Regions from separate parts of the Alteromonas sp. PRIM-21 genome, predicted to be linked through region 2. Evidence: predicted binding sites of a transcription regulator. Region 2 holds the regulator's gene; each other region holds the start of a gene.
The links. The regulator sigma-54, encoded in region 2, starts transcription at its own class of promoters, with help from an activator protein. The targets are predictions, from matches to a motif close to GTTGGCACGNNNNTNGNNT.
Positions count from the first base shown of each region.

Region 1 (10,152 bases), on a different contig from region 2:
TTCTAACTCGGTGGAATGCATCCGAGCTCGTCTCCTTTGCACCATAATTGTGCATTGTAGCTTGCAATGATGCGATACGCGAATAAGAGGCTAAGCAAACATAGCTTACTGAACCTCGGTGGTGCGCTTACAGAACAATGGTTGCACGCTATTAGTTATTAATTAACGCCGATGCCTGATGTAGGTAAAGGGTTTGTTCTGGAGACGATGCAAGAGTCTTGCCCGTATTGTTAGTTAACTCAACTTTGTAAGTATGTGCTCCACGATGGACACCTGAGAGTTTAAATACGCCCGAACTATTGCTAGCAAATGGGGCGTTATCGAATATTAAGCGATAGATAGGTGCTTTGGGTGCACCAGTTTGCGCCGCAGAAATAGTTAGCTCACCTAAATTATTTCGGATTGTTGCTTCTGGTGCAGGGGACTTAATGACTACGCGATAATTTGGTTTGGGCGCATCAGGCTTAAGCGGTGGTGGGGGAGGTACTTTGGCTGCTGTGACTACATTTTGCGTTTTATCATCGAATGCCAGTGGTTCAGCATTTTTTTGCGGCTTATCGGTGAAAGTAATAGAGCCATCTTCTCCTACCACTTTATAGATTGTTGTAGTTGAAGAAGAAAGGGGAGTCGTTGCCTCGGCGTCACGCTCTGTCTCATTTATTTGTGTTTCTTGCTGCGAATTGTCTTGCTCTAGGCCAAGCATAGCGGCTTGCAGGGGTAACACCCCATTGCTGCTAATCAATAGCAGTGAAGTTAAGCAGATGTATCGCATCATGTTTTGCACGGTTTGTTACCTAATCATTATATTTGGAAAATGCCAGCATAATACTTTTGTCACGGGAGGCCTGTAGCTACATCTTTTAAGCGGTACTCAAATAAGGCGGCCCTTAGTTTACTGCCCAAGGTAAGCAAACGTATAAGCCACTTTTAGCGCAGACACAAAGACATAGTAGTTAAATTGCAAACATAAAAAAAGCCCGCAAAGCGGGCTTTAGTATATATCGCTATACAGTGTGTTATTACACGCTGTAGTACATGTCAAACTCAACTGGGTGAGTTGTCATGTTAAGTTTAGTTACTTCTTCTGACTTAAGGTCGATGTATGCATCGATCATGTCGTCAGTCATTACGCCACCCGCTTTAAGGAAGTCACGATCGTTATCAAGTGCTTCAAGTGCCATTTCAAGCGAGCTTGCAACAGTTGGAATTTCAGCCGCTTCTTCTGCAGGTAGGTCATACAAGTCTTTATCCATAGCATCGCCAGGGTGAATCTTGTTTTTGATACCGTCAAGGCCAGCCATTAGCATTGCAGAGAATGCAAGGTAAGGGTTAGCTGTTGGGTCAGGGAAACGTACTTCAATACGACGCGCTTTATCGCTTGTTACGTGAGGAATACGAATTGATGCAGAACGGTTACGCGCAGAGTATGCAAGCATTACCGGCGCTTCGAATCCAGGAACTAGACGCTTGTAAGAGTTAGTAGAAGCGTTAGCGAAGGCGTTGATTGCACGCGCGTGCTTGATGATACCACCGATGTAGTAAAGTGCTTCTTCAGAAAGACCTGCGTATTTGTCACCTGCGAAGATGTTAACGCCGTCTTTAGAGATAGACTGGTGACAGTGCATACCAGAACCGTTATCGCCAACAAGAGGCTTAGGCATAAAGGTAGCAGTTTGGCCGTATGCATGTGCAACATTATGTACAACATACTTATACACTTGAATTTCATCCGCTTTCTTAACTAGCGTGTTGAATTCACAAGCGATTTCGTTTTGACCCGCTGTCGCTACTTCGTGGTGGTGAGCTTCAATAACAAGGCCCATTTCTTCCATAACCATACACATAGCAGCACGAATGTCGTGAGCAGAATCTACCGGAGGTACTGGGAAGTAGCCGCCTTTAACGCCAGGGCGGTGAGCCATGTTGCCGCCTTCGAATTCTTCACCTGAGTTCCACTTTGCTTCTGAAGAGTCAATCTTGTAGAACGAACCTGCCATATCTGTATGGAAACGCACGTCGTCGAAAAGGAAGAACTCTGGCTCTGGGCCGAAGAAGCATGTGTCGCCGATACCTGTAGATTTCAAGTACTCTTCTGCGCGACGTGCAACAGAACGTGGGTCACGCTCGTAACCTTCCATTGTTGAAGGCTCAACAATGTCACAACGGATGTTTACTTGTGTTTCTTCTGCGAAAGGGTCTACTACGCAGCTGTCTGCGTCTGGAAGAAGAACCATATCTGATTCGTTGATGCCTTTCCAACCAGCAATTGAAGAACCGTCGAACATTTTACCTTCTTCGAAGAATTCTTCATCAACAACACTTGCAGGAATTGATACGTGTTGTTCTTTACCTTTAGTGTCGGTAAAACGTAAATCTACAAACTTCGCTTCACTTTCTTTAATCAGTTCTAATGCCTTATCTACTGACATCGTGTCCTCCAGGTTTAATGTAAAAATGCGGAATGATCAGCTTCACTCCAACAGTGGCAAAAGTGAAAGCGATTATCATGCCATTTACAAGCAAGCCGAATTTTGCGGCATGGACAGGCATCCATCACTTCCATTTGAATAGTGATGCACCAGTAAGGTGCGTTAATGCTCCATAGTGGTGCTTAATTGTTACTTTTATGTCATCTAGACTAGATCACTTTGTATCACACCACCACTGTATATGTTCAATTCGGTGCAAAAGGGATGGTTATTTTTTAAACTGAAGAGGTAATTCTAATAAAAGTGACTTCTTATCAAAAAAAGGTGCGCAAACGTCGTGGTTTTTCTGTACAATCCGCGCAAATTTCTCTATCTGCATTTTTTTGCAACAAATCTAATGCAGACTAATTCGATTCCCGAATTAAGTTGGCATCGATTTACACAGGCTCTATATAAGCATGAATACCACTGATATTAGTAAATTGCGTAACATCGCAATCATCGCCCACGTTGACCACGGAAAAACCACCCTGGTAGACAAACTGTTACAGCAGTCTGGCACCCTTGAATCTCGAGGCGAGCAAGAAGAGCGCGTAATGGACTCGAACGACATCGAGAAAGAACGTGGCATTACCATCCTAGCTAAAAACACAGCGATTAACTGGAAAGACTACCGTATCAACATCGTAGATACTCCAGGACACGCTGACTTCGGTGGTGAAGTAGAACGTGTAATGTCAATGGCCGACTCTGTACTTCTACTTGTAGATGCACAGGAAGGTCCAATGCCACAAACGCGTTTCGTAACGCAAAAAGCATTTGCCCAAGGCCTTAAGCCAATTGTTGTTATCAACAAAATCGACAAGCCTGGCGCACGCCCTGATTGGGTAATGGATCAAGTATTCGACCTTTTCGATAACCTAGGCGCAACTGACGAGCAGCTTGATTTCCAAGTTGTTTACGCTTCTGCCCTAAATGGCTGGGCATCACACGATGCAGACGAGCCTCAAGAAGACATGAATGCACTATTTGAAACTATCGTTGAGCAAGTTTCTGCACCTGATGCAGACGTAGACGGTCCTTTCCAAATGCAGATTTCTCAGCTTGATTACAACTCATACGTGGGTGTAATTGGTGTGGGTCGTGTTAAGCGCGGTTCAGTTAAGCCAAACCAACAAGTGACGGTTGTTACTGCTGATGGCGAAAAGCGCAACGGTAAAGTAGGCTTGGTTTACGGTTACCTTGGTCTTGCACGTCATGAAGTTGAATCAGCACATGCTGGCGACATCATTGCTATTACAGGTCTTGGCGAACTTAAGATTTCTGACACTATCTGTGACCAGAACACGGTTGAAGCGCTTCCTCCACTTACGGTTGATGAGCCTACTGTAACCATGACCTTCCAGGTAAACACGTCTCCGTTTGCGGGTAAAGAAGGTAAATATGTAACCTCACGTAACATCCTAGAGCGTCTTAACGACGAACTAGTGCACAACGTTGCGCTTCGCGTTGAAGAAACTCAAGACCCTGATAAGTTCCGCGTATCAGGTCGTGGTGAACTTCATCTAGGCATTCTTATTGAAAACATGCGTCGTGAAGGTTACGAGCTTGCTGTATCTCGTCCAGAAGTAATTCTTAAAGAAGTTGATGGCGAAACACAAGAACCTTACGAAACACTAACGATTGACTGTGAAGAAGAGCACCAAGGCTCAATCATGGAACAGCTTGGTCTTCGTAAAGCCGAAATGACCGATATGTCTCCAGATGGCAAAGGTCGTGTACGTATCGACTTCATTATTCCAAGCCGTGGCCTAATTGGTTTCCAAACAGACTTTATGACAATGACATCTGGTTCTGGCTTGCTTTACCACACGTTCGATCACTACGGTCCGTACAAGGGCGGTATCATCGGTAAGCGTAAAAACGGTGTACTTATCGCAAACGCAAACGGTAAAGCATTGACTAACGCCCTGTTTAACCTGCAAGAGCGTGGTCGCCTATTTATCGGTCACGGTGTTGAAGTTTACGAAGGTATGGTTATTGGTATTCACAGCCGTGACAATGACCTAACTGTAAACGCACTTAAAGGTAAGCAGCTTACAAACGTTCGTGCCTCTGGTACTGACGAAGCGCAAACCCTAGTTCCACCAATCAAGATGTCACTAGAGCAAGCGCTTGAGTTCATCGATGACGACGAACTAGTAGAAGTAACACCTGAGTCTATCCGTATTCGTAAGAAGCTTCTTACAGAAAACGAACGTAAGCGTGCATCACGCGCACCTAAGTCTTAATATCCTTTAAGACTACATCGATTTTAAAAATGCCAGCTTTTGCTGGCATTTTTTAATTAGTGATTGAACTTTGTTAACCTAATAGTTGCCGCCAGCCTTCCCTATTTTTTGTAGGTTTAAAGTTTTCCTTTCGAACTCTCCAACTTAGTTATTTAACTGTAATGGTTAAACACCCAAAAGCTTAAATATCGACCAAAGGTTAGTGGTCAAACATGCTTAGAACTTCTATGCTTAAGAAAGAAAAAGTTTACGCATTAACACGTAAGCTAAGTCGCTGTAATATAAACGACTAATGACCTAACTAAAGGGGAAGGGTAGTGTTTTCTGTAGCCGTTGTTGAAGATGATCCTATTACGCTAGACCTTATTACTGATGCGTTAGAGACGCAGTTAGACGCTACTGTTTTTCCATTTACGCGTAGTAAATTTGCGAGAGACTTTTTGCTACAACAAACTTCCGACACCATAAGCTTGATCATAAGTGACCAAGTAATGCCGGATTATGACGGGCTTAGCCTTTTAAAAACTTGTCAGTCATCTGGTTTAAACGTCCCTTTTTTGCTTATTACTGCCGACCCTAACAAAGAGCTCGTTATTGAAGCACGTAAGCTTCAAGTATCAGGCTTTTTAGCTAAACCCCTGAATATGGAGGAGCTGGTTCAAAAGTCGAAAGAAGCAGTAACACAAGCAAGTTAGCCTTAAAGCTTGTCTTACATGTTACGGTTTTATTGACGACGCCACTTTGTAATGAACACCTAGTAACGAAAGTAAGCAGGCTTTCACCGTAACAAGGTATAAAATGAAAAAGTCCACCTTGCCACTGCTTGTTTAACGCCTTAACTTTACCTCTATAAAAGTACATTTCGATATAGCAAATCTGAGTTAATTCATCTTAAGCCCCTAGTTTATGAGGCGCTAAAATTCTACACTGGTGCTATAAGTTTTTGAGCAACAGGATGTAATGTGAGCGCCTTATTCGATAATACCCCTTCTAGAAAAGATACGTTTTCGTTCAAATGGCAAAAGTACAAAGGAAAAGACATCATTCCTGCCTGGGTGGCTGATACAGAGTTTCGTTGTGCTCAGCCAATCTTAGATGCCATCTCTGGTCAAGTTGAACATGGAAATATGGGGTATATACTGCCTGCCCATCACAACGGTGCTATTCAGGCTGTAGTGCGATGGCTTAAAGATAAGCACAATTGGGAAATCCAGCCCGAGTGGTTAGTGTGGACACCAGGCGTTGTACCTGCGTTCAACGTAGCATGCAAAGCGTATTGTGAACCCGGCGATAAAGTTCTTATTCAAACGCCAAATTATCCGCCACTGCTGGCAGCACCAAAGCTTAACGGCCTAGAGCGAGTAGATATAGGTACGGTTGTTGAAAGCGCGAACGGTGAACGTTTAGATAGTATCAGTGAAGTCGATGGAGCGCGCTATACACTGGATTTTGACGCGTTAGAAAAAGAAGCTGCGGACCCTAAGTGCAAGCTGTTTATTCTTTGTAACCCAATGAACCCTGTAGGTTCGGTACTTTCTAAAGCGGAGCTGGACCGCATTGCTGAAATCTGTAGTGCGAACAACGTTAAGCTTTGCTCTGATGAAATACACTGTGACCTTATTTTAGAAGACGGAAAGCAGCATATCCCAGCAGGCCGCGAGGCTAACCTTGCTGAAAATAGTGTAACGCTTATGGCTGCCAGCAAAACATTTAATATTGCGGGTTTAGGTACGTCTTTTGCCATTATTCCTAATCGTCAACTACGTCAGGCGTTTACTAATGCCGCAGCAGGCATAGTGCCGTGGGTAACCGTACTTGGCTTAGCCGCAACAGAAGCGGCATTCACTCAGTGTGACGATTGGCATCAGCAGCAGCTTAGCTACTTACGTGAAAACAGAGACATGGTGTTTAACACCATCAACAGTATTGACGGGCTTAAAATGCTAAAAGCCGATGCAACGTTTCTTGCATGGGTAGATGCCAGTGGGCTAGGCGTAGAAAACGTTCAACAGTGGGCGGAAGAGAAGGGCGTTGGGCCATCTCCGGGTATTGATTTCCACAAAGCGGATCATTTCAGAATCAACTTTGGCTGCAGCAAATCTATGCTTCAAGACATACTCCAACGTCTCGCCAGCTAAAAAAATCTGTGGGGTCAGAGTACTTTTTGTTACTACGCTCTTTATTAAAAAGGGCCAAAGTATTACTTTGGCCCTTTTCATATAGTTAATTTGTTAGTCACTTAGTTTCTTTGCTATCTGTTATCTGCGATTACACACTACAACGGCATACAAAGGGAGCAAATTACTCTGCCATCATTTTTAACGCTAGCTAAACACACCGATAAGTTTGTATAAGCCCAAACCAATCACTGTGCCTACTACCACAAAGCCTGCCAGATTACTTTTCCACGTATTTCTAAACTCACCTAGCGCTGTGCTTTTGTTCATAACGACCAGCAAAAATATCGCGATAATAGGTAGCAGTAGGGCATTAGTTGCCTGCGCAAATAAAATAGCAGGTAGGGGCTTAAAGCCAAGTGCAGCAACACTTACACCTACAACAATGATAATGAGCCAAACAGCTTTAAAGCTTTTACTTTGCATATCATCAGATAGTCCAAGCGCGCCGGTTACAGCATAAGCAGCGGCTAGGGGAGCGGTAATGGCACTGGTCAAACCGGCTGCGAACAATCCTAATGCAAAGAACCACTGCGCCTTGTCACCTAACACCGGTTTTAGCTGCTCGCCCATATTGGACGCGTCCATGGTGGCTGCTTGGTTGAAAAACGCCATCATAGCTGTGGCCATAACAATTAGCGTAATAAGCCCTCCCATACTGATTGCTCTAGCCGACTGGTTTCGACAGGCTATTACAGCGTTTTGTTTATCCTGTCCTTTTGATGACTTCGCAACAAGGCTGGCGTGGAGGAATAGGTTGTATGGCACTATGGTTGTGCCAATAAGGGCTAGCACGGTGGTAATGGCATCGGCATCTAATCGCGGTGACATTAATTGGCTAAACATTGCAGTAATATCAGGTTTGGCTACTAGCAGCGTCACTAAAAATACCCCCGCCATGATAAATACAAGATACACCAATACTGTTTCTATCCACTTGTAGCTACCTGACCATAGCAACACAATTGCGATAGTGCCTAATATGCTGGCCCACGGACCAATGCCTATATTGATAAACGCGTCTAGTCCGATTGCTGCGCCGGTTAGGTTGCCCGACTCATAGGCTGCGTTACCAATGCCAATAGCGCTAACAATGAGTACAATGAAGGCGTTTTTAAGCCATGGCTTATACGCCATGCTTTTCATTGCGCTTGCCAGGCCTTGGCCACTTGCTACACCAAGACGTGCCGCCATGTCTTGCAATACTATGGTTGCGAATATGGAAAAAAGTAGCGCCCATACTAAGTGAAAACCAAAGTTTGCACCCGCCAAGCTTGCTGTAGTTACTGTTCCAGGGCCAATGAAGGCGGCCGCGATGATATATCCTGATTTATCTTTTGCCATTGCAACGACTCTTAGTTAAGTTTTGCTATCATGACAATAGGTGGGCGAGCACGCAACAGTACCGCTAAACCAATACAGTAACAGATTGGTTTTAAACCTATTGTCGCGTACCCAGTGCAAAGGACCTATTTTTCTGTGTGCCCAACCCCATCTATGTGGGAGAGGTATAGTGTTAGAAAACATGCCCTCTGCAAAGTGGCCGCGCAGACTACCGTTTCGAGAAAGAGAACGCAAATTAAAAAAGGAAGGTAATGATGAAAGACGGGTTTCCAGTACACATCATCAGCGATATCGTTTCGCATCCCAATTTCAAAAATGTACTTCCGAATGCTTATCAGGTTGATGGGATGATCTTTGCGGTTGCGGCCGCACCAGAAATCCCCATGCCCGAGCAGTGGATGCCTTGGCTCATTCAATCTCGTGACAGCAAGTTAGTAGATAAAGATGTCGATAAGCTTGCAGATACCTTGATGAACGGCTTGCGCGCCCATTTAGATTTAATGCGCCAGAGTAAATCACCTTTATCTAGTGAACTCACCGAAGCGATAGAAGTGAAAAGAGTGATGAGGCCTTCAAAGGAATTAGAAAGCTGGCTGAACGGGCTTTTACAAGTACATAAACAATTAGAGCCAGTGTGGCAAAATGCTTGGAACCATCTTGATAAGCGCTCTGCTCAAAATACAAATGACGACGAGGAGCATTTAGAAGAGGATAAACTACCTGAACCTGCGGAGGCGAGGTTGTCCCGTTGTTTAAAACTTTTTTCAACGCTTGCCAACATAGAATTGGCTTTGTCCTACAGAAACGAAACGCAAGTTGCCCAGCTGGAAAGTAATATACGCATGCTTGTTAAGCAGTTGCCATCTGTACTCGCAGATTACACAAAGTTATCCGGAGAGTTGGCGCAGGCATTACCCAATCAATTCGAAACCTTTAGCAAAGTTACTTAGGGCTTTATTCAATCGACTTCACTGTATTTGGTTAACGTTGCCGTTGCTGCTGGTGACGTTGGTTTAACGTATGTTTAAGCGAAGCCGTGTAGCTATCTAGCTCAAGCTTCGCTTTTTCATATTGCTCGTTTAATAGTGTTGAGGCAGGCTCTCTCATTAGAGCCTTAAACGCAATATCCGTCTGCTTTAGTAGGTATTTGAGGTGTTGATTACTGTCATCCATGGTAAACATTCCGATAAAAACAATTCAATAAACCCTATACATGGTGAGTTTCGGGCGGCTATGTGTGATGTTTACAACACGCTCTACATTAAGTTTTAAAAACTTTTTACATCACACTGTAGTACTGATTCCTTGAGTACTGACTTCCTTACTGTCTATAAATGCCAACGCGTGTAGTTAAACCTAAAAGGGTTTAACTACAGCTAAGCATACAATTGCGAGAATAATTAACACTGGGGCTTCATTCAAAAAGCGATAAAAGCGGGGAGTGTGCCTATTTTCATCTCGTGCGAACTGCTTCATCAACTTAAACAAATAGAAGTGGTAGCCATAAATAGCAAGTAGCAACAATAATTTTATATGGAGCCACCCGGACATTTTAAACCAGGTGCCACCATAGCTGACAATAAGCGCTACGCCGAATGCCAGAGTTAATAAGGCGAATGGAGTAACGAAGAGCCACAATCGGCGCTCCATGACTTTAAATTCATCTTTAACTATTTGAGACTTAGTTGTGGCGTGATAAACGAAAAGTCGTGGTAAATAGAAAAGTCCTGCCATCCATGCCAGCATGAAAAAGATGTGCAGTGCTTTAAACCATAAAATGTACATATTAGTAATGTGCCTTTTGTAAGAAGCTTTGCAAGATATTCCAGGTTACTACGCCAATGATATCGTTAAGCTCCTGATCGTAAATATAAACTGCGCCAGAGCGCGAATTTTTAAGATGTTCGTATA
Region 1 covers NZ_JADOEK010000002.1:171,808-181,959, forward strand. The annotation lists gene glnL (nitrogen regulation protein NR(II)) at 1-21, opposite strand, end outside; gene IW644_RS05135 (DUF4124 domain-containing protein) at 152-775, opposite strand; gene glnA (glutamate--ammonia ligase) at 1,020-2,429, opposite strand; gene typA (translational GTPase TypA) at 2,888-4,720, shown strand; gene IW644_RS05150 (response regulator) at 5,038-5,415, shown strand; gene IW644_RS05155 (MalY/PatB family protein) at 5,683-6,858, shown strand; gene IW644_RS05160 (Nramp family divalent metal transporter) at 7,045-8,241, opposite strand; gene IW644_RS05165 (UPF0149 family protein) at 8,493-9,191, shown strand; gene IW644_RS05170 (hypothetical protein) at 9,223-9,414, opposite strand; gene IW644_RS05175 (CopD family protein) at 9,598-10,026, opposite strand; gene IW644_RS05180 (chloride channel protein) at 10,028-10,152, opposite strand, start outside.
Region 1: a site for sigma-54 is predicted at 2,496-2,514, ahead of glnA (glutamate--ammonia ligase). Genes of this name have one in related genera too.

Region 2 (10,152 bases):
ACTCGCCAAAGTCAAAAAGTTACAAGTTATGTTCGATTAAGACGAATAATAGTGGCACCTTCCTATTAAGGATTAACATATCGCTTCGATTCCCATCCTATTGTGCTGTTTATTAACTGAAACTGAACGCTTACCAGCAATATGCTCGAACCGCTATGATGGGTGTGGTAAGTGGAAATTTACATCAATTGACAATATTTGGTGAAAATAAAACGATGCTGGCATAGGCAAATGGCACTCTTTTTGCGACAATCTATCGAAATACTAACTATTACAGGTTGTTGTGCTTTTAAACATTGTCATTTTTTTGGTTGGGTTGATTGTCTTAAGTTGGAGTGCAGACCGCTTTGTGTACGGTGCTTCCGCGCTAGCAAAGAACATCGGCATCTCTCCTATGATGATCGGGTTAACGATTGTCGCCATGGGCTCTTCGGCACCTGAAATTGTGGTTTCCGCTATTGCCTCTGCAAATGGCAATATGAACACAGCCGTGGGTAATGCCCTTGGTTCAAATATAACTAATATCGCGCTCGTATTAGGTGTAACTGCGTTAGTAAAGCCGCTTCTTGTTTCATCTACAACGCTTAAGCGTGAACTCCCCGCCCTTCTTATTATCTCACTGATTGCGCTAGGCTTTATGTTTGATGGCGAGCTAAAGTCTTACGAAGGGATAATTTTACTAGGTCTATTTATATTTGTTTTGGCAATGATGGCTTGGTTATCGCTACAAGTTGATAAAGAAGACCCGCTGGTGGCTGAGACCGCAGATGAAATTCCAAAGGGCGTTTCTAATACCTCTGCGCTTATCTGGATTGGTGTTGGCCTTGTTGTATTACCTTTGAGTGCCCACTTCCTTGTAAACTCAGCCGTGGAAATTGCCAGATACATGGGCATTTCTGATTTAGTTATCGGGTTGACGATTATTGCGTTTGGCACAAGCCTTCCTGAATTAGCGGCAAGTGTCGCAGGTGTGCTTAAAGGTGAAGACGATTTAGCACTGGGTAATATTATTGGCTCTAATATTTTCAACCTGCTAGCCGTACTCGGTATGCCAGGTTTAATTGCCCCAGGTCTGCTAGACCCTGACGTTTATAACCGAGACATGTACGTTATGCTCGGTTTGACCTTGCTGTTGTTCTTGTTCAGCTTCGATTTAATTGGAAAGCGTACTATATCAAGAACCAATGGATTCATACTTCTGGCTTGCTTTATCGGCTACCAATACTGGCTGTTCGGATAATCATGAATACACAAACTCAGATGCACTATATCGAATCGGCAAAGCGCGTTATCGACATTGAAACGCAGGCTATTGCCAACCTTGCAGAGCGCTTAAATGATGACTTTATCACTGCATGCAACATTCTTTTCTCTTGCAAAGGTAAAGTGGTTGTAAGCGGTATGGGAAAATCTGGACATATCGGCAATAAAATCGCCGCTACCCTCGCAAGCACTGGGACACCTGCCTTTTTCATGCATCCCGGTGAGGCCAACCACGGCGACTTGGGCATGCTGAGTAAAGGAGATGTGCTCTTAGCCATTTCCAATTCTGGTGAAACCAATGAATTAGTTAACTTGCTGCCCGTTGTTAAGCGCTTAGGTATACTGGTAGTGGCAATGACCAACAGTGCCGATAGTTCGTTAGGACAACACGCAGATGTAGTGCTGGATATTAGTGTAGAAAAAGAAGCGTGTTCATTAGGTCTGGCGCCCACATCAAGCACTACGGCCACACTGGTTATGGGTGATGCCCTAGCGGTAGCCCTGCTTGACCAAAAAGGTTTCACTTCAGACGATTTTGCGCTGTCGCACCCTGGCGGTAGCTTAGGTAGAAAGCTGCTGCTTAAAGTGAGTGATATCATGCTGAGTGGCAGCGATATCCCACTAGTAAATTTAAATGCAACCGTTGCTGATGCACTTTTGGAAATCTCTAAAAAGGGCCTAGGCATGACTGGTGTTATCGCACCTGATGGTTCGTTAACAGGCGTATTTACTGATGGTGATTTACGCCGAATACTTGATGCCCGTATAGATGTGCATAGTGCGACAGTAGAAGATGTAATGACCAAAGGCGGCAAAACAACCACAGCAGAGCAGCTAGCTGTAGAAGCCCTAAACCTAATGGAAACCCATAAGATAAGCGCATTGATGGTTACCGATGAAAAGCGCAACCCTGTTGGAGCCTTCAACATGCACATGCTTTTAAAGGCGGGAGTACTCTAAATGGCGACAACTCTATACACCGATTTAGACCAGGCACTTTTTGAGCAGTTAGCAAATATTAAGCTACTGGTGTGTGACGTGGATGGCGTATTTTCAGACGGACGCATTTATTTGGGCAACGACGGTGAAGAACTTAAAGCTTTTCACACCCGCGACGGCTATGGCGTAAAAGCCTTGGTAAGTAATGGTGTGAACGTCGCCGTTATAACAGGGCGTCGCTCAGCAATTGTAGAAAACAGAATGAAGGCGCTAAATGTGGCGCACATTATTCAGGGTGAAGAAAACAAAGCTGACGCGCTTGGCGAGTTAATGAAAAGCCTTGGGTTAAGCCCCAGCGAAGTTGCCGCCGTAGGTGATGATATGCCCGATACTGGCATGTATCAACACGTAGCGGTAAAAATTGCGGTTGCCGATGCTCACCCTTTTGTTGCAAAACAAGCGAACTGGATCACCACACTTCCAGGTGGGTTTGGTGCGGTTCGAGAAATATCGGATACTATTTTGCAGGCTAAAGGCGTTGCAAATGACATTTTCGGAGCTAGTGTATGAGCCAGTTTGGCTTTAATCGCTTAGGTTTAAGTATATCGGCGCTATTTATTTTAGCGATGCTGATGTACATCCCAACGTGGATGGAAGAGCAGCCTGAAACTCAAGGTAGTAGCGAAAATGATGCGCTTAAGCCTGCCTACAAGGCAAAAAACTTAACTACGACCTTGTACAACCAAGATGGTGAGTTAAATCACAAAGTCTTTGCAGAGTCGATGGAGCACTACGACCAATTAGGCTTTGTTTTGTTCCAACAACCTAAATATACCCTTTATACAGAAAGTGCTTCATCACCTTGGGTTGTAACTGCCGAGGAAGGAACGCTTTATAACAATGAATTAATTCAGCTTGAAGATAGCGTTGTTATTGAAAATCAAACCAGCGATGATTTTGTCAAAAGTTTATCCACGGAATACATCCAGATAAATTTAGACACGAAACAAATGACATCTGATCAACCCGTTGAGATACTGGGTACGCAATACCTTATTTTAAGCAATGGGTTTAACGCGAATTTACGCACACAAGAATACGAGCTTTTAGATCATGTACAAACGACTTATTCCCCTAGCAACTAGCCTTCTACTTGCCATCGCTAGCGGTGCGGTAACAGCCAGTGAAGAAGATTTTTCACAACCCATTAAGATAGGGTCAAACACCCAGTTTATTGATGGTAAAAACAAAACAGCTCTGTACAAGGAAGATGTACTTATTACCCAAGGTTCACTCCTAATCGAAGCTGATGAAGTAGAAGTAATAGCTACAGATGGCAGCGGCCGTGAAATATTTATCGCTCGTGGCAACCCTGCAAGCTATTCTCAATCACTAGAAGACGGTACACCAGTATCAGCGAAAGCTAATGAAATTCGCTATGAAGTAATTAATCGCACTATTTCTCTGGCGGGTAATGCTGAGCTACAGCAAGATACCAGCAAAGTGCAAGGTGATAAGATTACGTTCGATATGATTACTGAACAATTGCTTGCAACGGGTGGCGCCGGTGAAGATGGTGAAGGTCGTGTAACCACAGTGTTTACCCCTGACACCATTCGTAAAACATCGTCTAAGAAAGACAACGAGGACAATGAATAGCAATGGCAACTTTGAGCGCTAAAAACCTTGCTAAATCGTATAAATCGCGACAGGTTGTTCGCGATGTAAGCCTTTCAGTGTCTACCGGTCAAATTGTTGGGCTTCTCGGCCCTAATGGCGCTGGTAAGACCACTACTTTTTACATGATTGTAGGCTTGGTCAACTTAGACAAAGGCAAGATCGAAATTGATGATAATGAGCTTACTCACCAGCCAATGCATGAGCGCGCACGCCGCGGTATAGGCTACCTCCCGCAAGAGGCATCAATATTTAGAAAGCTTACGGTACATGAAAATATCATGGCCATTTTGCAGACCCGTAAAGATTTAAATTCACAACAGCAAGAAGAAGAAGCAGATGCCCTACTTGATGAATTTAATATCAACCATATACGTAATAGTACGGGGATGAGTTTGTCAGGGGGAGAACGGCGTCGCGTAGAGATTGCTCGAGCTCTGGCAGCAAAACCACAATTTATTTTGTTAGACGAACCATTTGCCGGTGTTGATCCAATATCAGTTAATGATATAAAGAAGATAATACAGCATCTGCGAGATAGGGGTATTGGTATCCTTATCACGGACCATAACGTACGCGAAACATTGGATGTTTGCGAAAAAGCGTACATTGTGAGTCATGGCGAGCTTATTGCGCAAGGAACTGCGGAACAGGTTTTAAGTAATCAAAAAGTAAGGGACGTATACCTAGGCGAACAATTCAGGCTATAGTTAGTGTAACCGAATTGTCATTTTTCAGTTTCGCTCTGGTATATTTAATTTAGAGCATTTAAATAAGACGTAGATGAAACCATCTTTACAGCTAAAATTTAGCCAACAACTTACAATGACACCTCAGCTGCAGCAGGCCATTAAGCTGCTGCAGCTTTCTACGCTTGATCTTCAGCAAGAGATTCAAGAAGCGCTCGACTCTAATCCGCTTTTAGAAGTGGAAGAAGGTAGCGACGAGCCACAAGTAGAAAAGAACAATGTCGATAGTGACAATAGCGCTGCTGAAGCGACAGCTTCTGCATCAAGCGACACGCTAGAAGCAGGAGATGCACTGGAGAAGAATGACCTTCCCGATGAGCTACCTATCGACAGCACTTGGGATGAGTATTATTCCGCTTCTTCTGCGCCTGCACCTGGTCCATCTAATGATGATGAACAAATATTCCAAGGTGAGACCACTGAAGACATCCAAGAGCACTTGCTTTGGCAAATGCGGCTCACTCATTTTTCGGATACTGACCGCGCCATTGCTACTGCAATCATCGATTCGATTGACGAATCAGGTTATTTGACCGTTACTCTTGACGATATCTTAGAAGCGGTCAACGATGATGATCTTGAAGAGCCTATCGAAATGGACGAAATAGAATGTGTACTTAAGCGCATTCAAATGTTCGACCCCATTGGTTCAGGTTCTCGTACCCCTCAAGAATGTCTTATGGTGCAATTGCGCCAGTTTTCAGAAGACACACCGTGGCTTGCTGAAGCGAAGCAGCTTATTGAGGAATATTCAGATTTACTGAGCAGTAAAGACTACCGCACCCTAATGCGTAAGAGCCGATTAAAAGAAGATCAGCTGCGCGAAGCAATGCGTTTACTTCAAACCTTGAATCCTCGTCCAGGTAGTGCTTTAGTTACTAAAGAGCCTGAGTACGTTATTCCTGATGTCTCAGTAACCAAGAAAAATGGCCGTTGGGTGGTTGAGCTAAACCCCGACAGTCTGCCGAAATTAAGCGTAAATCAACAGTACGCAGCAATGAGTCGCCGTGCTAAGAACAGTAGCGATTCACAATTCATCCGCTCACACATGCAAGAGGCCAAGTGGTTCATAAAGAGCCTTGAATCTCGTAACGATACCTTAATGAAGGTCGCAAATTGTATTGTGCAGCAGCAAATGGGCTTTTTTGAGCACGGCCCGGAAATGATGAAACCAATGGTGCTAAATGATGTCGCAGAAATGGTAGATATGCACGAATCGACTATTTCCCGTGTGACAACGCAAAAGTATATGCATACGCCTCGTGGTATCTTCGAATTGAAGTATTTCTTCTCAAGCCACGTAGCAACTGAGTCAGGTGGTGAATGTTCATCTACAGCGATTCGTGCATTGATCAAGAAGTTAGTGGCTGCGGAAAATCCTAGCAAGCCCCTAAGTGATAGCAAGATTGCTTCGTTGTTGGCCGAGCAAGGCATAAAAGTCGCTCGGCGAACAATAGCAAAATACCGGGAATCGTTATCGATCCCGCCGTCGAACCAACGCAAAAGCCTTATCTAACCGGGCTTAAATATATAAGGAAGACGAAATATGCAAATCAACCTTACTGGTCATCATGTCGAAATCACCGACTCTTTGCGTAATTATGTCGATACGAAGTTCAGCAAACTTGAACGTCACTTTGATCACATTTCTAATGTGCATGTCATCCTGAACGTTGAAAAATTAAATCAAAAAGCCGAAGCGACTGTTCATTTAAGTGGCGCTGAAGTATTCGCATCCTCAGAAAATACCGACATGTATGCGGCGATTGACAGCATGGTTGATAAACTCGACCGGCAGGTAATCAAGCATAAGGAAAAACTGAAAAAACATTAGTAGTTAATTAAGCATGGATATACAAGCCATCGTAAGTCTGGACCGCACCGAGTGTGCGGTTCAGTGTAATAGTAAAAAGCGAATTCTTGAGATCATCGCTGATATCGCTGCCAAGCAAAATGATAACATTGACCAGGCAACGGTTTTAAATAGCTTAATGGCTCGAGAACGTATGGGTAGCACGGGTATTGGCAACGGCATAGCACTGCCTCACGGTCGCCTGGCTGGCCTTGAGAAGGTAATAGCAATTGTTGTTACAAGCACACCAGCTATCAACTTTGATGCCCTAGATGAAAAGCCCGTAGACATATTTTTTGCGCTACTCGTTCCCGAAGAGCAAACCGAAGGACACCTTCAAACACTGGCTACCGTAGCCGGTAAGCTCAGTGACAAAGAAACAATTAAAACAATACGCCGCGCAACAACCAGCGACGAGATTATTTCTGCATTAAGTTAAGCCATAAGAGCCTATACATTATAGATAGGCGCTTTATTCAACAACGCGTATGCGATGAAACCAGAATATAAGGGAGAGTTTAGGTGAAGCTGATCATAATCAGTGGTCGTTCAGGGTCTGGTAAGTCTGTCGCACTTCGCGCTTTGGAAGACTTAGGTTATTACTGTGTTGATAATATCCCAGTAAATTTGCTTCCCACCCTCACCCATACTGTTGTTGATGAATACGACCAAGTTGCAGTAAGTATCGACGTAAGGAATCTTCCCAAAAATCCAGATGACTTGGTAGAGATTCTAGATTACCTGCCTTCTTCTTGGTCGATGACTATAGTGTACATTGACGCAAGCGATGACGTACTGGTCAAGCGGTTTAGCGAAACTCGCCGTCTTCATCCTTTAGCTAAACTAAATAAGTCTCTATCAGAAGCTATCAGAGCAGAATCTGCGCTCCTTGCTCCAATTACTGAACGCGCTGATTTATACCTTGATACAGATAAGCTAACGATACACCAACTCGCCGAACTCATTCGGGAACGTATTTTAGGGAAGAAGAGCTCACGCCTTGTACTGGTGTTTGAATCGTTTGGCTTTAAACATGGCATTCCTAAAGACGCAGATTATGTTTTTGATGCGCGCTTCCTTCCCAACCCTCATTGGGAGCCTGACCTTAGACACCTTACTGGGTTAGATGCCCCCGTAGAGGTATTTTTAGGCTCACAGCCCGTAGTAACAAAATTCATCTGGCAGATACAGAACTTAATGACCACATGGCTTCCTCACCTAGAGCGCAACAATAGAAGCTATGTAACGGTAGCGATTGGTTGCACCGGCGGCCAGCACCGCTCTGTCTATATTGCCCAAACCTTGTCGAAAACCTTCAGTGAAATACATCCTGATGTTCAAATTCGTCACCGAGAGCTTAACCAGTAATGACTATTCAAAAAACGCTTACTATCGTTAATAAACTAGGTTTACACGCTAGAGCAGCCACGCAATTGGTTAAGCTTGCTAATCAATTTGATGCCAAAATCATTTTGAAAAAAGGTGATAAAGAAGCCGATGCAAGTAGCGTTTTAGGCTTGATGATGCTGGAAAGTCATCAGGGCGAACAGGTAGATGTTATTGTCGATGGTGATGACGCGGTCGATGCACTTGCTGCCATCGAGGAGCTAATTGAAGGCAGATTTAACGAAGACGAATAGTCTCAACACGCCTCACTCTTGACGAATTAATCAACAGCGAACTTAGTAATTCCAAATTCTTGCGTAAAAGCCACGCAATTATCATGACAGACTTAATATAATTGCGATATTCTACGCACACTTAGGCTAAAACAGTCTCTATTTTTCCATCTCAGCATAGTAGGAATAACGCCTTATGGCAGAAGCGCTTGTTTCTAAATACGTACAAACCCAATTACGTGCACTCAACGCAGCGTTAATAAACGGGCAATTTGTATCTGTACGTAAGCTTCTGCTTGAACTTCCTCCTTCAGACGTTGCGCATATTCTTGAATCTAGTCCAAGCAGAACCCGTGACGAGTTATGGGAGCTTATTGATAGCGATTTTCACGGCGACATTTTAGAAGAACTGTCTGACGATGTTCGAAACGGTATCATCACAAAGATGCTCCCCGCCAATGTGGTTGATGCACTTGAAGAGATGGATACCGATGACTTAGCAGAAACGCTAAGCAGTCTTCCCGAGCCAGTATTGGCCGACATTCTCGATTCAATGGACGCACAAGACCGCGTGCGCGCAGAGCAAGCACTGTCTTACGGTGAAGAAACCGCTGGTTTCATCATGAACACCGACACCATTACTTTGCGTCCTGATGTTACCATCGATGTGGTTCTACGTTACATTCGTTTAAAAGGTGAGTTACCAGAAAATACAGACACCTTCTATGTAGTAAATAGAACCGACAACCTAGTGGGTATCATCCCGGTTGCCCGTCTACTCACCGCGGATACCGACGACAAAGTGTCTGATGTCATGGACGAAGAGTCAGAGGCCATTCCGGTAAACATGCCCGACGATGAAGTGGCGAGCCTATTTGAGCGTTATAACTGGCTTTCAGCTCCGGTAGTTGATGAAAATCATCGCCTAGTGGGGCGAATTACCATTGATGACGTAGTTGATATCATTCGTGAAGATGCTGAGCACTCTATGATGAGTATGGCCGGTCTCGATGACGATGAAGATACCTTTGCACCGGTTATGCAAAGTACTAAACGTCGCTCCGTGTGGTTGGCAGTTAACCTTGTCACTGCGCTAATGGCAGCTATGGTAAGCGACTTATTTGAAGCTACGCTAAGTCAGCTTGCCGTTTTAGCTATTCTAAATACCATAGTACCGAGTATGGGCGGCGTGGCTGGTAACCAAACGCTAACACTCGTTATTCGCGGTATGGCGCTCGGTCATGTAAATGCTAGTAACTCTCGCTGGCTTATTAGTAAAGAAATTGCTATCGGCTTTTTAAATGGCGCAATTTGGGCGGTGCTTATTGCCTCTGTCATTGCCCTATGGAAACAAGACTACATGCTAGGCGTTATTATTGCCTTTGCAATGATGGTAAACATGATTGCTGCGGCACTTGCTGGCGCAACCCTACCTATGATTATGAAGCGCCTTAAAATAGACCCTGCGCTCGCTGGAAGCGTTATACTTACCACTATCACTGATGTGGTTGGTATCTTCGCCTTTTTAGGTACGGCGACCCTGTTTTTAATTTAGGCCTAAAAAGAATATTCATCCTCAATAGGGGCCCAGCAATTTTTTGCATTATAGCTTAGGCAATTAGCGCCTTGTCTGTATACGCATTTATATTAAGTTTGTATCCGACGCCCCATACGGTCTGTACCAACTGCCCGCCGTTTTTAATACTGTTAATCTTATCGAGTTTAGCGCGTAGCCTATTAATATGGGTGTTTACTGTATGTTCGTAACCTTCGTGATTATAACCCCATACCTCACTGAGTAGTTGATTGCGAGAAAAGACCTGATTGGGATGCCTACAGAAATAGTTCAACAAGGTGAATTCTCTTGCTGTCAGTGTCAACAATTGCCCATTAATTGTTACGCTGTGATACCGCAAGTCGACGCTAAGCGGACCTATCTCGATACGCTCATCACTACCACCGGAAGCTGTCGTATTCTCACGGTTGGGCATACTTCTGCGCATATGAGAGCGAATACGTGCTGAAAACATGCGTTCGTCAAACGCACCAGTAA
Region 2 covers NZ_JADOEK010000004.1:234,712-244,863, reverse strand. The annotation lists gene IW644_RS08855 (calcium/sodium antiporter) at 284-1,240, shown strand; gene IW644_RS08850 (KpsF/GutQ family sugar-phosphate isomerase) at 1,243-2,223, shown strand; gene kdsC (3-deoxy-manno-octulosonate-8-phosphatase KdsC) at 2,224-2,772, shown strand; gene lptC (LPS export ABC transporter periplasmic protein LptC) at 2,769-3,347, shown strand; gene lptA (lipopolysaccharide transport periplasmic protein LptA) at 3,316-3,861, shown strand; gene lptB (LPS export ABC transporter ATP-binding protein) at 3,864-4,589, shown strand; gene IW644_RS08825 (RNA polymerase factor sigma-54) at 4,663-6,144, shown strand; gene hpf (ribosome hibernation promoting factor) at 6,175-6,462, shown strand; gene ptsN (PTS IIA-like nitrogen regulatory protein PtsN) at 6,476-6,919, shown strand; gene rapZ (RNase adapter RapZ) at 7,003-7,848, shown strand; gene IW644_RS08805 (HPr family phosphocarrier protein) at 7,848-8,120, shown strand; gene mgtE (magnesium transporter) at 8,296-9,654, shown strand; gene IW644_RS08795 (response regulator transcription factor) at 9,710-10,152, opposite strand, start outside.

Region 3 (10,152 bases), on a different contig from region 2:
AGAGGTACTAGTGCAGTTTAGACAACCCAGTCAAGTATTGAAGAGGGCGCCATGATTTTGAAAAGTGATGGTGAAAAAAAGGACTGGTTACAGCGGCTAATGCGAGGCTGGCTTGCGCCGCCCCCAGGTCAAGATTGGGTTTTAGAAGCGGAATGGTCGCGCATTATGCAAACGCCGGTAAAAGCCCGTGGCCTGCTCTATGTCGTATTAATAGTACTGTTTTTGTTAGTGGTGTGGTCTTATTTCGCCGAGATTGATGAAGTGGCTAAAGGTGATGGGAAAGTTATTCCGTCACAGCAACTGCAGGTGCTTCAGTCATACGATGGTGGAATAGTACAGGAAATCTTAGTACGTGAAGGACAGACAGTAGAAGCGGGCCAGGTGCTGTTGAAAGTAGACCCAACGCGTTTTCTATCTAGTTTAGAAGAAAATACCACGCAATTCGCTGCACTTGCCGCGAAGGTTCAGCGCTTGTCTGCGCTTACCCAGGGCGAGGTGTTGCGGTTTAATAGAGAGCTTCAAGAGGAAGCGCCTACCATCGTTGATAATGAGCGAAAACTCTATAACTCAAATTTAGCTGAGCTTGATGAAATCGCGGCGGGTTCTGACTCTCGCATCTTACAACGCCGACAAGATGTTGAAGAAGAGCGAGCTAATCTATCCCAATATCAAAACGTGCTGACGCTTTCTAAAAAAGAGCTGGCGGTGACTAAACCATTGTTAGCATCTGGAGCTGTGTCGGAAATCGAAATTCTTCGATTAGAGCGTCAAATTGTCGAACTTGAAGGCAATATCACCAAATCTAAAGTGGCAATAGAGCGTGGGTTAAATGCTATTGAAGAAGAAATTATTAAGAAGGAAGAAGCCCGCCTCAAGCTAGTCAATCGATGGAATCAAGAGTTGACCGAGGCTACAGCCGAAATGGCGACGTTACAGCAGTCTCAAACGAGTTTAGAAGATGTTGTGTCGCAAGCTGACTTGCGTTCGCCTATCAATGGAACGGTTCAACGGCTACTCATCAACACGGTTGGCGGCGTTATTACACCTGGTAGCGCCGTTGTCGAGCTAGTACCTCAAGACGACCAGCTCATTGTTGAGGCGAAAGTTTCTCCGAAAGACATCGCTTTTATTCGAGAAGGGCAGCCGGCTATCCTGAAATTTAGTGCATACGATTTTACTATTTATGGTGGCATGTCGGCGGAAGTACAGCACATTAGTGCAGATGCCATTACCAATGAAAAAGATGAAACCTATTACCTTGTCAGACTTGAAACAAAGCGAAGCATTGCAAATGAATCCTTAGATATTTTGCCCGGTATGATTGTGCAAGTAGATATTTTAACGGGTAAGAAAACCGTTCTTAATTACATTTTATCGCCCTTATTTAATGTGACAGCCTCTGCGCTGAGGGAGCGTTAATGAGACATTTTATCGCAGAAAAAGACTTACAAGGGGCACTTACTCAATACTCTTGGTCTAGTTATAGTAGTGTCAATGAATTAAAGTGCGATAGTAGTGACTGCGTATGGATTATGGCAAGTGATAAAAGCTGGCGTCAGTTACTGATTGAGGCAAAACAGAAAGCCGATAACCTTGTTTTGCTTACGTACAAATATGACCGACTAGAGATGCAAACAGCATTAATGTTAGGTGCTAGAGCATATTGCCATGCGCTAGGGACACAGTCTTTACTGTCTTCTGTAGCTCGGGTTATAGAAGCTGGGGGTATGTGGTTGCCCAACGAGTTATTAACAGTGACTACATCAAATGCCGCTGCTAATTTGCAGACGAAGCGGAATCTACCTGTGCTGCGAGAGCTAACCAACCGAGAAAAAGATGTTTTAAACGGTATTTTGGAAGGGTTAAGCAACAAGGAGATAGCACGAGAACACGGTATTACCGAGCGTACCGTTAAAGAATATGTTGGTACGCTCCTTCACAAGTTTGAAGCGAAAGACAGGATAAGCTTATTGCTTCGTATAGGTGAGTTTAGTCATCTAAAAGATGCTCTATAACTTCAATATGTGAAACCACACCATCTATCCCTAATTCAATAAATAGCTCTTGGTGATCTGAGCGCTTAACCCCGTCTGCATAAACTTTTATACCAAAAGTATGCGCAAGAGAGCAGAACCCACGTATGAAGGCGTGATTGGCAGGATTGAAATCGATATCTGCCATAAACGCCGAATCGATTTTTACATAATCTAATCCCATTTCCTGAACGTTTAACAGTTGCGAGAAGGATTCTCCAACTCGTTTCAAGCCTACTTCGCAATCTTTGGCTTTTAACGTTGTGCAAAAATCTCTAAATTCATCAGGGAAGCGTGTAGCGGTAGATTCTCGCACCTCAAGACACAATTGCTTAGCCGCTTTTTCGTTGGTTCCAATTTGATAATAAAGTTGAGCAAGAATTTCTGGATTCAGCATAAACTGCTCAGAACAGAGAAATGCAAATTTTGAGTTTGTTTTAGTGTTATTAATATAGTTGATCAGGCTAGTAACCGTTGTTAGCTCTAATTGGGGTAGAAGCCCGAGATAGCGCGCCCAATGGGTATAATAACCACTTTTTCTTAGTTCACCATCTATCGTAACGCCCGCCCAACTCTGATAGTGAACCAAATTGCGGTCAATATCTAAAACCGGGAAGTTAAAGGTTTCTACACCACATTCGTCAATAGTATTTTGTAACTCTTTTTCCCAGCGTTTTTGCTCTACCAAGCTAATAAATTCTTTAAGGGTCGATTCGATAAAGGGTTCATCCATATCTAACATTTCTGCTTCATCAATCATCGCATCTGCGCGCATTAATAAAGCAGAGAAGCTATCGTCTGGGCGAAGTTTAACAACAGACTGAAATACCTTCGGATCACCTACGTCGCTAAACGCGCTTAAACACGCGCCATGGACTGCTTCTGAAATAGCAACAGCATCATGGGTTTCAGTAAGTAAAATAGCAAACTCGTTTTTTTGCATTCTAGCTATACGGCTGTCAGTAAACTGATGATGATGTAGTGAAAGGCAGTCGTTAATTTCCTCAACAAAATCGCGTATACGTTTTTTTCTGATATTCGCAGGTGAGCGTAAAAAGCCTTCGCCTTCAGTGAACCTCACAAAGAAAAGGCAGTTCACCCCTTCGGTGTCTCTAAAAGCTAGCTGCCCTTTCAAGATTGAAATGAAGTAATCTCTGTTAGCAACGCCAGACTCGTCATCAAACTGCGTTTTGTAGCGCATAAGATCAAGGCGTGTATTTTCTTCATCCATGATCTTTCTAGAGTTAGTAGCAAGAAAGTTCATAGCGCGCACTACACGCTTAAGTTCTAATGTACGAGGCTCTTTTAGCCGGATAAATTGCATTTGCTGAAATGATTCAGCTTGGCGCACAACACTGTCTAAAGGCCTGATAATATAGCGCAGTGCCCAGCCCCCTAAAAAGCCTGAAAATATGCCGACCAGTGATAAACCAAAAATAAGTCGTTTAGTGGCGCGCCACATTGATGCAACGGCAAAGCTGGTATCTGTTTCGACATAAACCGTACCATATTGACCCCAACCCTCGCTTACTTGGGCAATACCTGGTTTCACAATAGGAGAAAAGTTATCTGAAAACCACTTTGGGGTATTTTCGTCCAACTGCACTTCATGAGTATATTCAGAGACAATTTCACCGTCAGATTTTTGAAGTACAATAGAGGCGTAGTGACCAATGTCGAATTGTGACATTATGAAGAGATCTAATGAAACAGGGTCTTTATCCAGCCCACTAAGTGTTAGGGCAAGCATGCTCGCGTTGTCTAGGTTTTTTGAATAAAGCTGCTCTTCTACATAGTGTTTGGTAGTTATTCCATGAATTGTGACACTACCTGCAATTGCAACAAGGACAACAACTGCTATGGCGAGCCATAATTCTCTTGTTATTGACATAGACTCCTAAGACCTTCTGCTAATCCCCTCCTGTTTCATGCGCTCAATAACATCACGCCACCTTGATAGCCTGCTGGTGGACGAAGAAACTTGTGCAGTTTTACCCGGCTGCCAAATACCCGAATCATTAAAACTGAAAACAGGAATTAAATCCGTCCGCTGAGAGCCTGGCAACACATTAGACACTAAGCTGTCGAGCACCAAAGGATCCGATGAAGGGGAATCATAGTATCCTAGTACCATATGTGCTTGCGTTACTCGGCTTCTACCAATTTTCGCTTTTACATAAATTAGGCGAAGTTTAGAACTATCGATACCTAAGTGTAGCAGAGCTACGTATTTTGCAATGGCATAATCCTCACAATCTCCGCGAGAATGTCCAAAAAGTTCAGAAGGCGTGGCCCAATAGTCTTTTTGTTTGAATACGATATCGTCGGTAGCGTACTGGATGTGCTCGTCAAAGAAAGCGTTTACACCGATAAGCTGCTCTTTAACAGCCTTATTTTCAAGGTCGTGAAGTTTAGTTTCTAGCGCACTGACATGTAATGCTTTGTCAGCTCCAAAATTATTTTTAACTTCCTGTTCGAGCTTTGGAAACTCGATGACATAGCGATCCCTCAGTTGTTGTCCAGCCAGTAGCAAGGCTACTAATGCTAAGCAGTGCGACGCAAACAGAGAAAGGGTCATATTTTTATAATGTAGGTCATACTAAAGTATAAGAGAGAGTACTTGTCTCTATCTAAAGTTTAAGTATTAGATACTATACGTAGTTATAGGTATAACACGGGTGTGTTGATATTCCAACCCTGTTCCCCCAACGCCAGTGACTTACATTTGATAAAGTGAAAGCTAATTTACTTCTTAACTACAAAATCATTTTCCTGAATATTCGCAGTAATTCCCGACGTAGCGTTGACTACCACAGACGAATTGCCATATGCACTATCAACAATAAATGTACCGGGGTAGAGCGTATATTGAAGATACCTTCTACCGCGATTATCGACCACCTCTTTGGCCTGATAAAGGTATAGTTCATCTTTTTCAGATATGCCATTATCTCGTCCTAGAGATACCGAAATTTTATTGTTCGCAATGCTAATCACCCGCCCCGTAACAGGTTGGCAGGCTGTTGCTTCTTTAATATCTTCTATTAATTGACTGATTGATGTATCAATTGCTTGGCCGTAGCGTGATTGCCAAAAAGTTGACGAAAATTCGTCAACGTCTTCAAACCTATCGAACGTCCATTCCTCATTAGTATCGTAAGAGGAACTGAACAGAAGACCGCCGTTTATCCCGTCATAAACTTGTACAGACATTGCGAACGCACGATATGAAGTGTCGCTTCGCCAAGGTGCAAATACAGATACTTCTTTTTGCGCAACACTTAAATCATCAATAACCCCAATAATGACAAATTGCGTGTTACTTTGATCTGATAGCGTACGTACGTTTTTGTCGGTATAACGGCTATCAAACTTTGCAGTATGGGGAGCAACGTAAGTAAGGCTCAGATTATCTGTCTGTTCTTGCATTGCTTTAGCTAATCGCTGTGTAAACGCCTTATCAAATTGCGGAATATTTCCTTGGGTCAGCTGTGCTCTGTTTCTTATCCTAAAGTGAGTAGTGGCAAAGTGTTTTTCGTCCCGCTGCGCTGAGCATACTTCTCCTCTAGGAAAAATGTCTGCACGTACACTAACTGTGACTACATCACCGTTATAAGTTTCGCTCACGAGCTCTAATTGCTCGACTTCGCCTGTCGAACGGATCGTCATTTCTTCGTTTTTCAGAAGCCCATTAGTGAGTTTGGCTACACTTTGCACTGAAGCCCCAGCAAATAACATCGCTTGTTTGAGCGCATCCTGTGTCGCTGCGCGTTTTGCTGCTTCCTTGTTACCGTTCATTACCACAGCCTGCCCTGTGGCTTCATACCAAACGGCATGGGCTTGCCCAGCCATTAGTCCAAGTAGGCAAACAGCGGCCATCGCTCTGCTTAAACATGCCATTAGCGTTGTTTTGCTTGCTTGTCGCACGTGACACCTCTGCGGTTGTTTAGTTATTACGGTTAAATAATGTCGTAACCTTTGCTAGAACTATGCGAAAAAAGTGCCAATTAAAGGAGGAAGCTATTTTTAAAAGCAAACGGGCGCACATATTGCTTACTTGCTTTGTACTAGGGTATATGACTGCAAACTGTCGTTATGGAATCTGATGTTATTCATAACGCTTTGTTGAAATGTTATTAGCCTATAAAGGTTATAAAGGTAAATGTTTAGACGTCACTAACTCGTTATTGATGCACAAAGAGGTTTTAAATTATGTGGTTGAATGGACTAAAAAATTCGAGATTACTTTTGCGGTCTTCCATGTTTGGCCTGGCAATCTCTTTGAGTGGTTGTGGCATTATTGATAAACACGTCGAATGGGAAACCGTTGAGCCTGAAACTTACCCTGTTTTAAAGGCGGTTGGTTACGCGCCGATTTCATCGCAAAAAGGCGAGTCTGACAGTATGAAGCTAATAATGGCGATGAAAGCGTCAAAATTAGATGCATACCGCGAGTTGACCGAACAGGTATACGGTCAAAAAATAGAAGGTAGTCAGTCTGTATCACGCCTTGTTGTTGACAGTGAAACGTTACGCGCATCTGTTGAGGGAGTAATTAGAGGCGCCGAGGTTGTTAAGACTTATCCCGTGGGTGAGGATACCTACGTTACGGAGCTTTCTTTAGATATGCAGCAAGTCTACGATATTTATTTGTCGACGGCTAAGCCGCGCCGAGTGAAAGATGTAAAGTATTACTAGGAAGTAAGTTAAAGGCGATTCGCGCTAATTACTTTGCAGTGGGATGCTAGAAAATACGTGATAATAAAGTGAACTTAGCTGTCTATGTAGTCAATGCACTGCGCGGTGAATGTACTGCGGGGGCAATGCATTGTGTGGTTAATGCACTGCGGCGATACGAAACTATTTAAAAGCCTAAGCACTCACTCCAGAGCCTAAAGTTCCGCCTTTCGGCTTACCTTTCTTGTCATAAGTGAGTGATTCTTTTGCTCGAACTTCCATCATCAAATTCCGCAAATGTGTGAGGCGTAGCTGTCCTTGCTCTACGGCTTTTTGATTAACCTGTGTTCGATATTTGCAATCTTCCAGAAGCTTCTTGGCGTCAGCCATTAATGCTTCATCGTCTTCCGACATCGCATTTTCGTTGTCGATAGCATCTTCAATGCTTGCATCCAGCGATTGAATAGAACCCAGAAGGGCTGTTTTTTCGTCTAACAAATTCATCAAAGATTCAGCGTCACGCGAGCTAATAAGCTGCAGCTCTTTTTCAAGCAGCGACGCAAGTGAAGTCATTTGCTCCACTTGACGAGATAATGCTTGTGTTAACTGGCTTGCTTGTTCTGTCACTATACTTGTCTCATTGAACGTGTTTGATAAATTGTCGCTGATTTTGTAACACCAAACTATTTAGCACCAAATTATTTAGCACCAAATTATTTAGTTCCAAATATTTGGGATTCTAGTTTCGCGATTTTATTAGCAAGAACTTCAGGGTTAACCTTGTACTCACCACTTTGGATCGCTTTTTTAAGACGATCAACTTTTTCCTGATTCACTGGCGCCTCAGTCCCTTTTTTCTGAACTTGATTCAACTGCTGTGCAGATTGAGTCAGCGAAACGGAATCTTGTCTTGGCGCTTGTGCTGTTTGCGCAGACTGTGCTGAAGTCTGCTGTTGAGATTGTTGCGTCTGGTTCTGCTGCGCAACTTTCCCGTTATCAACGGGTGTTTTAGGTAACCCATTGTTTATATTATTAATTGCCATAATCAGTCCTCACTACTTTTTGCCTCTGGTATATATATCGGCCTTTTGGCAAATATCTTTAGCTAAATTGAGAACAAAATAGTAGATATTTATAGCCCACTTTTACAAGTGTATCACGACTTCTTCAGGGCTTGCGACTTTAGCAATAATGGCCTTCTGACTACTGGCATTTAAGACTTTTATGTTATCGCCAACCACACCATCTTGTTGCGCTATTCCAGCTGTCTTAACTTCCATTCCCGCAACCTCCGCGGTAATAGTAATTCTATCGCCTTTGCATACAAAGCATAGCATATTCGACTGTATCGCTTGACCATCGGTAACCCGGCGTTTCATTCTAGCGCCAATTAACGACTCTAGATCGGTGAATGCCGTGTAGCGTAGACGTCTCACGTCTACTTTTGCCTTCGTTAAATTTGATGAGGTTAATACAGTTCCAGGGCTAATTGCGCCCTGCGTAACTACAATTTCTTTCGTTCTCGTTACTTGGCCGCTGGTAAACAAATACCACTCATTATTTTTACAGCTTACTCGAACAGATATGTAAGATTGGTTCAGCGCTTCCTGTGACGCATTATATTGGAAACCGGTTGGACAGTCTGGGATATTTATCCGATCGTCTATCTTCACAATATCCACATCAATGTTAGTATCCTGCGCATTATCGTTAAGTTGATTTATCAAGTACTGCTTGGCACCTTCTTCAACTTGTTCATGATTGGACGCCGCTGCATAGCAATGTTTACTTAGTAAGCCGATTAGCAAACCGACTACTAAACGGGTGAACGAGCGAGTGAATTCAGTACGCATTTTTTCGTTTATCTTTTTCATCATGACATTTCGTGTTTCAGTTTGCGATTAATTGACTATGCTTAGTGAAATCTATGTTTGTAAACAGCGGGTTTAACAACAATGCTTAGTTCAAGGTGTAAAAGCACACGCTTCAACATGACAAGATTTAACTGGCAGTATTGAAAGGTTAGTAACGCTTAAACAAACCTTAAGTGTCATTTTTCTGTCGTTTGACCTGCAAAAATTTAGTGATATTGTCTACTCTTATCATAAGAGGCAATGATCATGCCCAGTATTACTTAGAGGTGACCTATGTCGGGTATTTTAGATTCGGTAAACCAGCGAACGCAGCTTGTTGGGCAGAACCGCTTAGAGTTGTTGCTGTTTAGACTGAACGGCCGTCAGCGGTTTGGGATTAATGTATTTAAAGTAAGAGAAGTGTTGCAGTGTCCTCCGCTTACGGCTATGCCAAAATTAAACCCATTGGTTCGTGGGGTAGCACACATTCGTGGCCAAACTATTTCGGTGATTGACCTAAGTATGGCTACACGTGGTCGTAAAATTGAAGACCTCTCTAATGCGTTTATCGTTATTGCCGAATACAACCGTTCGGTTCAAGGGTTCTTGGTTGGCGCTGTTGAGCGCATTATCAATACCAACTGGGATGCCATCATGCCGCCGCCACAGGGCACAGGGCGGGCCAGTTATCTTACGGCGGTTACTGAAGTAGAAAACGAACTCATTGAAATACTCGATGTAGAAAAAATTCTCAATGAGATCTCCCCGCTAAACGCTGAAGTTAGTGCTGACGTTGCCGAGGGGCTAACGACAGAGGGGCAAGAAAACAAAATTATCTTTATAGCGGATGACTCGGCGGTAGCGAGGAATCAGGTGAAAAAAGCGCTTACGTCATTAGGCCTTGAAATCGAGCTTGCTAAAAATGGTCTTGAAGCGCTTAATCGTCTTAAACAAATCGCTGAAGAGTATGGCGACGTAACTAACCGCGTTGGTGTGCTAGTTTCTGATATTGAAATGCCCGAAATGGATGGCTATACCTTGACTGCAGAAATTAAAAATACACCGGAGCTTCAAAAACTTCACGTTGTTCTGCACACGTCATTAAGCGGGGTGTTTAACCAAGCAATGGTACAAAAAGTTGGAGCGGACGACTTTATAGCGAAGTTTCACCCAGACGAATTAGCAACTGCTGTACAGAAGTGGCTAATGACCGAGTGCGAATAACGGAGCAGGAAAGGATTGGCTAATAAAGACGTTTCGCCCGCGAGCTACCAAAAGTTCAGAGAGTTTCTTGAAAAGCAATGCGGCATAGTTTTGGGCGAGAATAAACAATACCTCGTCCGCAGCCGTTTGGCTTCATTGCTTTTTAAACATAAGTACGAATCTGCAGATGAACTGATTGATGTTGTTGTTCGTGGTTTTGATCGCACCTTGTTACAAAGTGTTATCGACGCAATGACAACCAACGAAACCTTATGGTTTCGCGATAATTATCCCTTTGATCTTCTTTTAAAGGACCTATTGCCATCCTTATCTACTAAAAATCAGAAGGTTCGCATTTGGAGTGCTGCTTGCTCGTCGGGGCAAGA
Region 3 covers NZ_JADOEK010000001.1:61,278-71,429, forward strand. The annotation lists gene IW644_RS00165 (type I secretion system permease/ATPase) at 1-55, shown strand, start outside; gene IW644_RS00170 (HlyD family type I secretion periplasmic adaptor subunit) at 52-1,419, shown strand; gene IW644_RS00175 (helix-turn-helix transcriptional regulator) at 1,419-2,015, shown strand; gene IW644_RS00180 (bifunctional diguanylate cyclase/phosphodiesterase) at 1,990-3,924, opposite strand; gene IW644_RS00185 (transglutaminase-like cysteine peptidase) at 3,931-4,611, opposite strand; gene IW644_RS00190 (flagellar assembly protein T N-terminal domain-containing protein) at 4,779-5,960, opposite strand; gene IW644_RS00195 (LPP20 family lipoprotein) at 6,294-6,731, shown strand; gene flgN (flagellar export chaperone FlgN) at 6,906-7,337, opposite strand; gene flgM (flagellar biosynthesis anti-sigma factor FlgM) at 7,424-7,753, opposite strand; gene flgA (flagellar basal body P-ring formation chaperone FlgA) at 7,856-8,587, opposite strand; gene IW644_RS00215 (chemotaxis protein CheV) at 8,858-9,787, shown strand; gene IW644_RS00220 (CheR family methyltransferase) at 9,803-10,152, shown strand, end outside.
Region 3: a site for sigma-54 is predicted at 6,023-6,041, ahead of IW644_RS00190 (flagellar assembly protein T N-terminal domain-containing protein). Genes of this name have one in related genera too.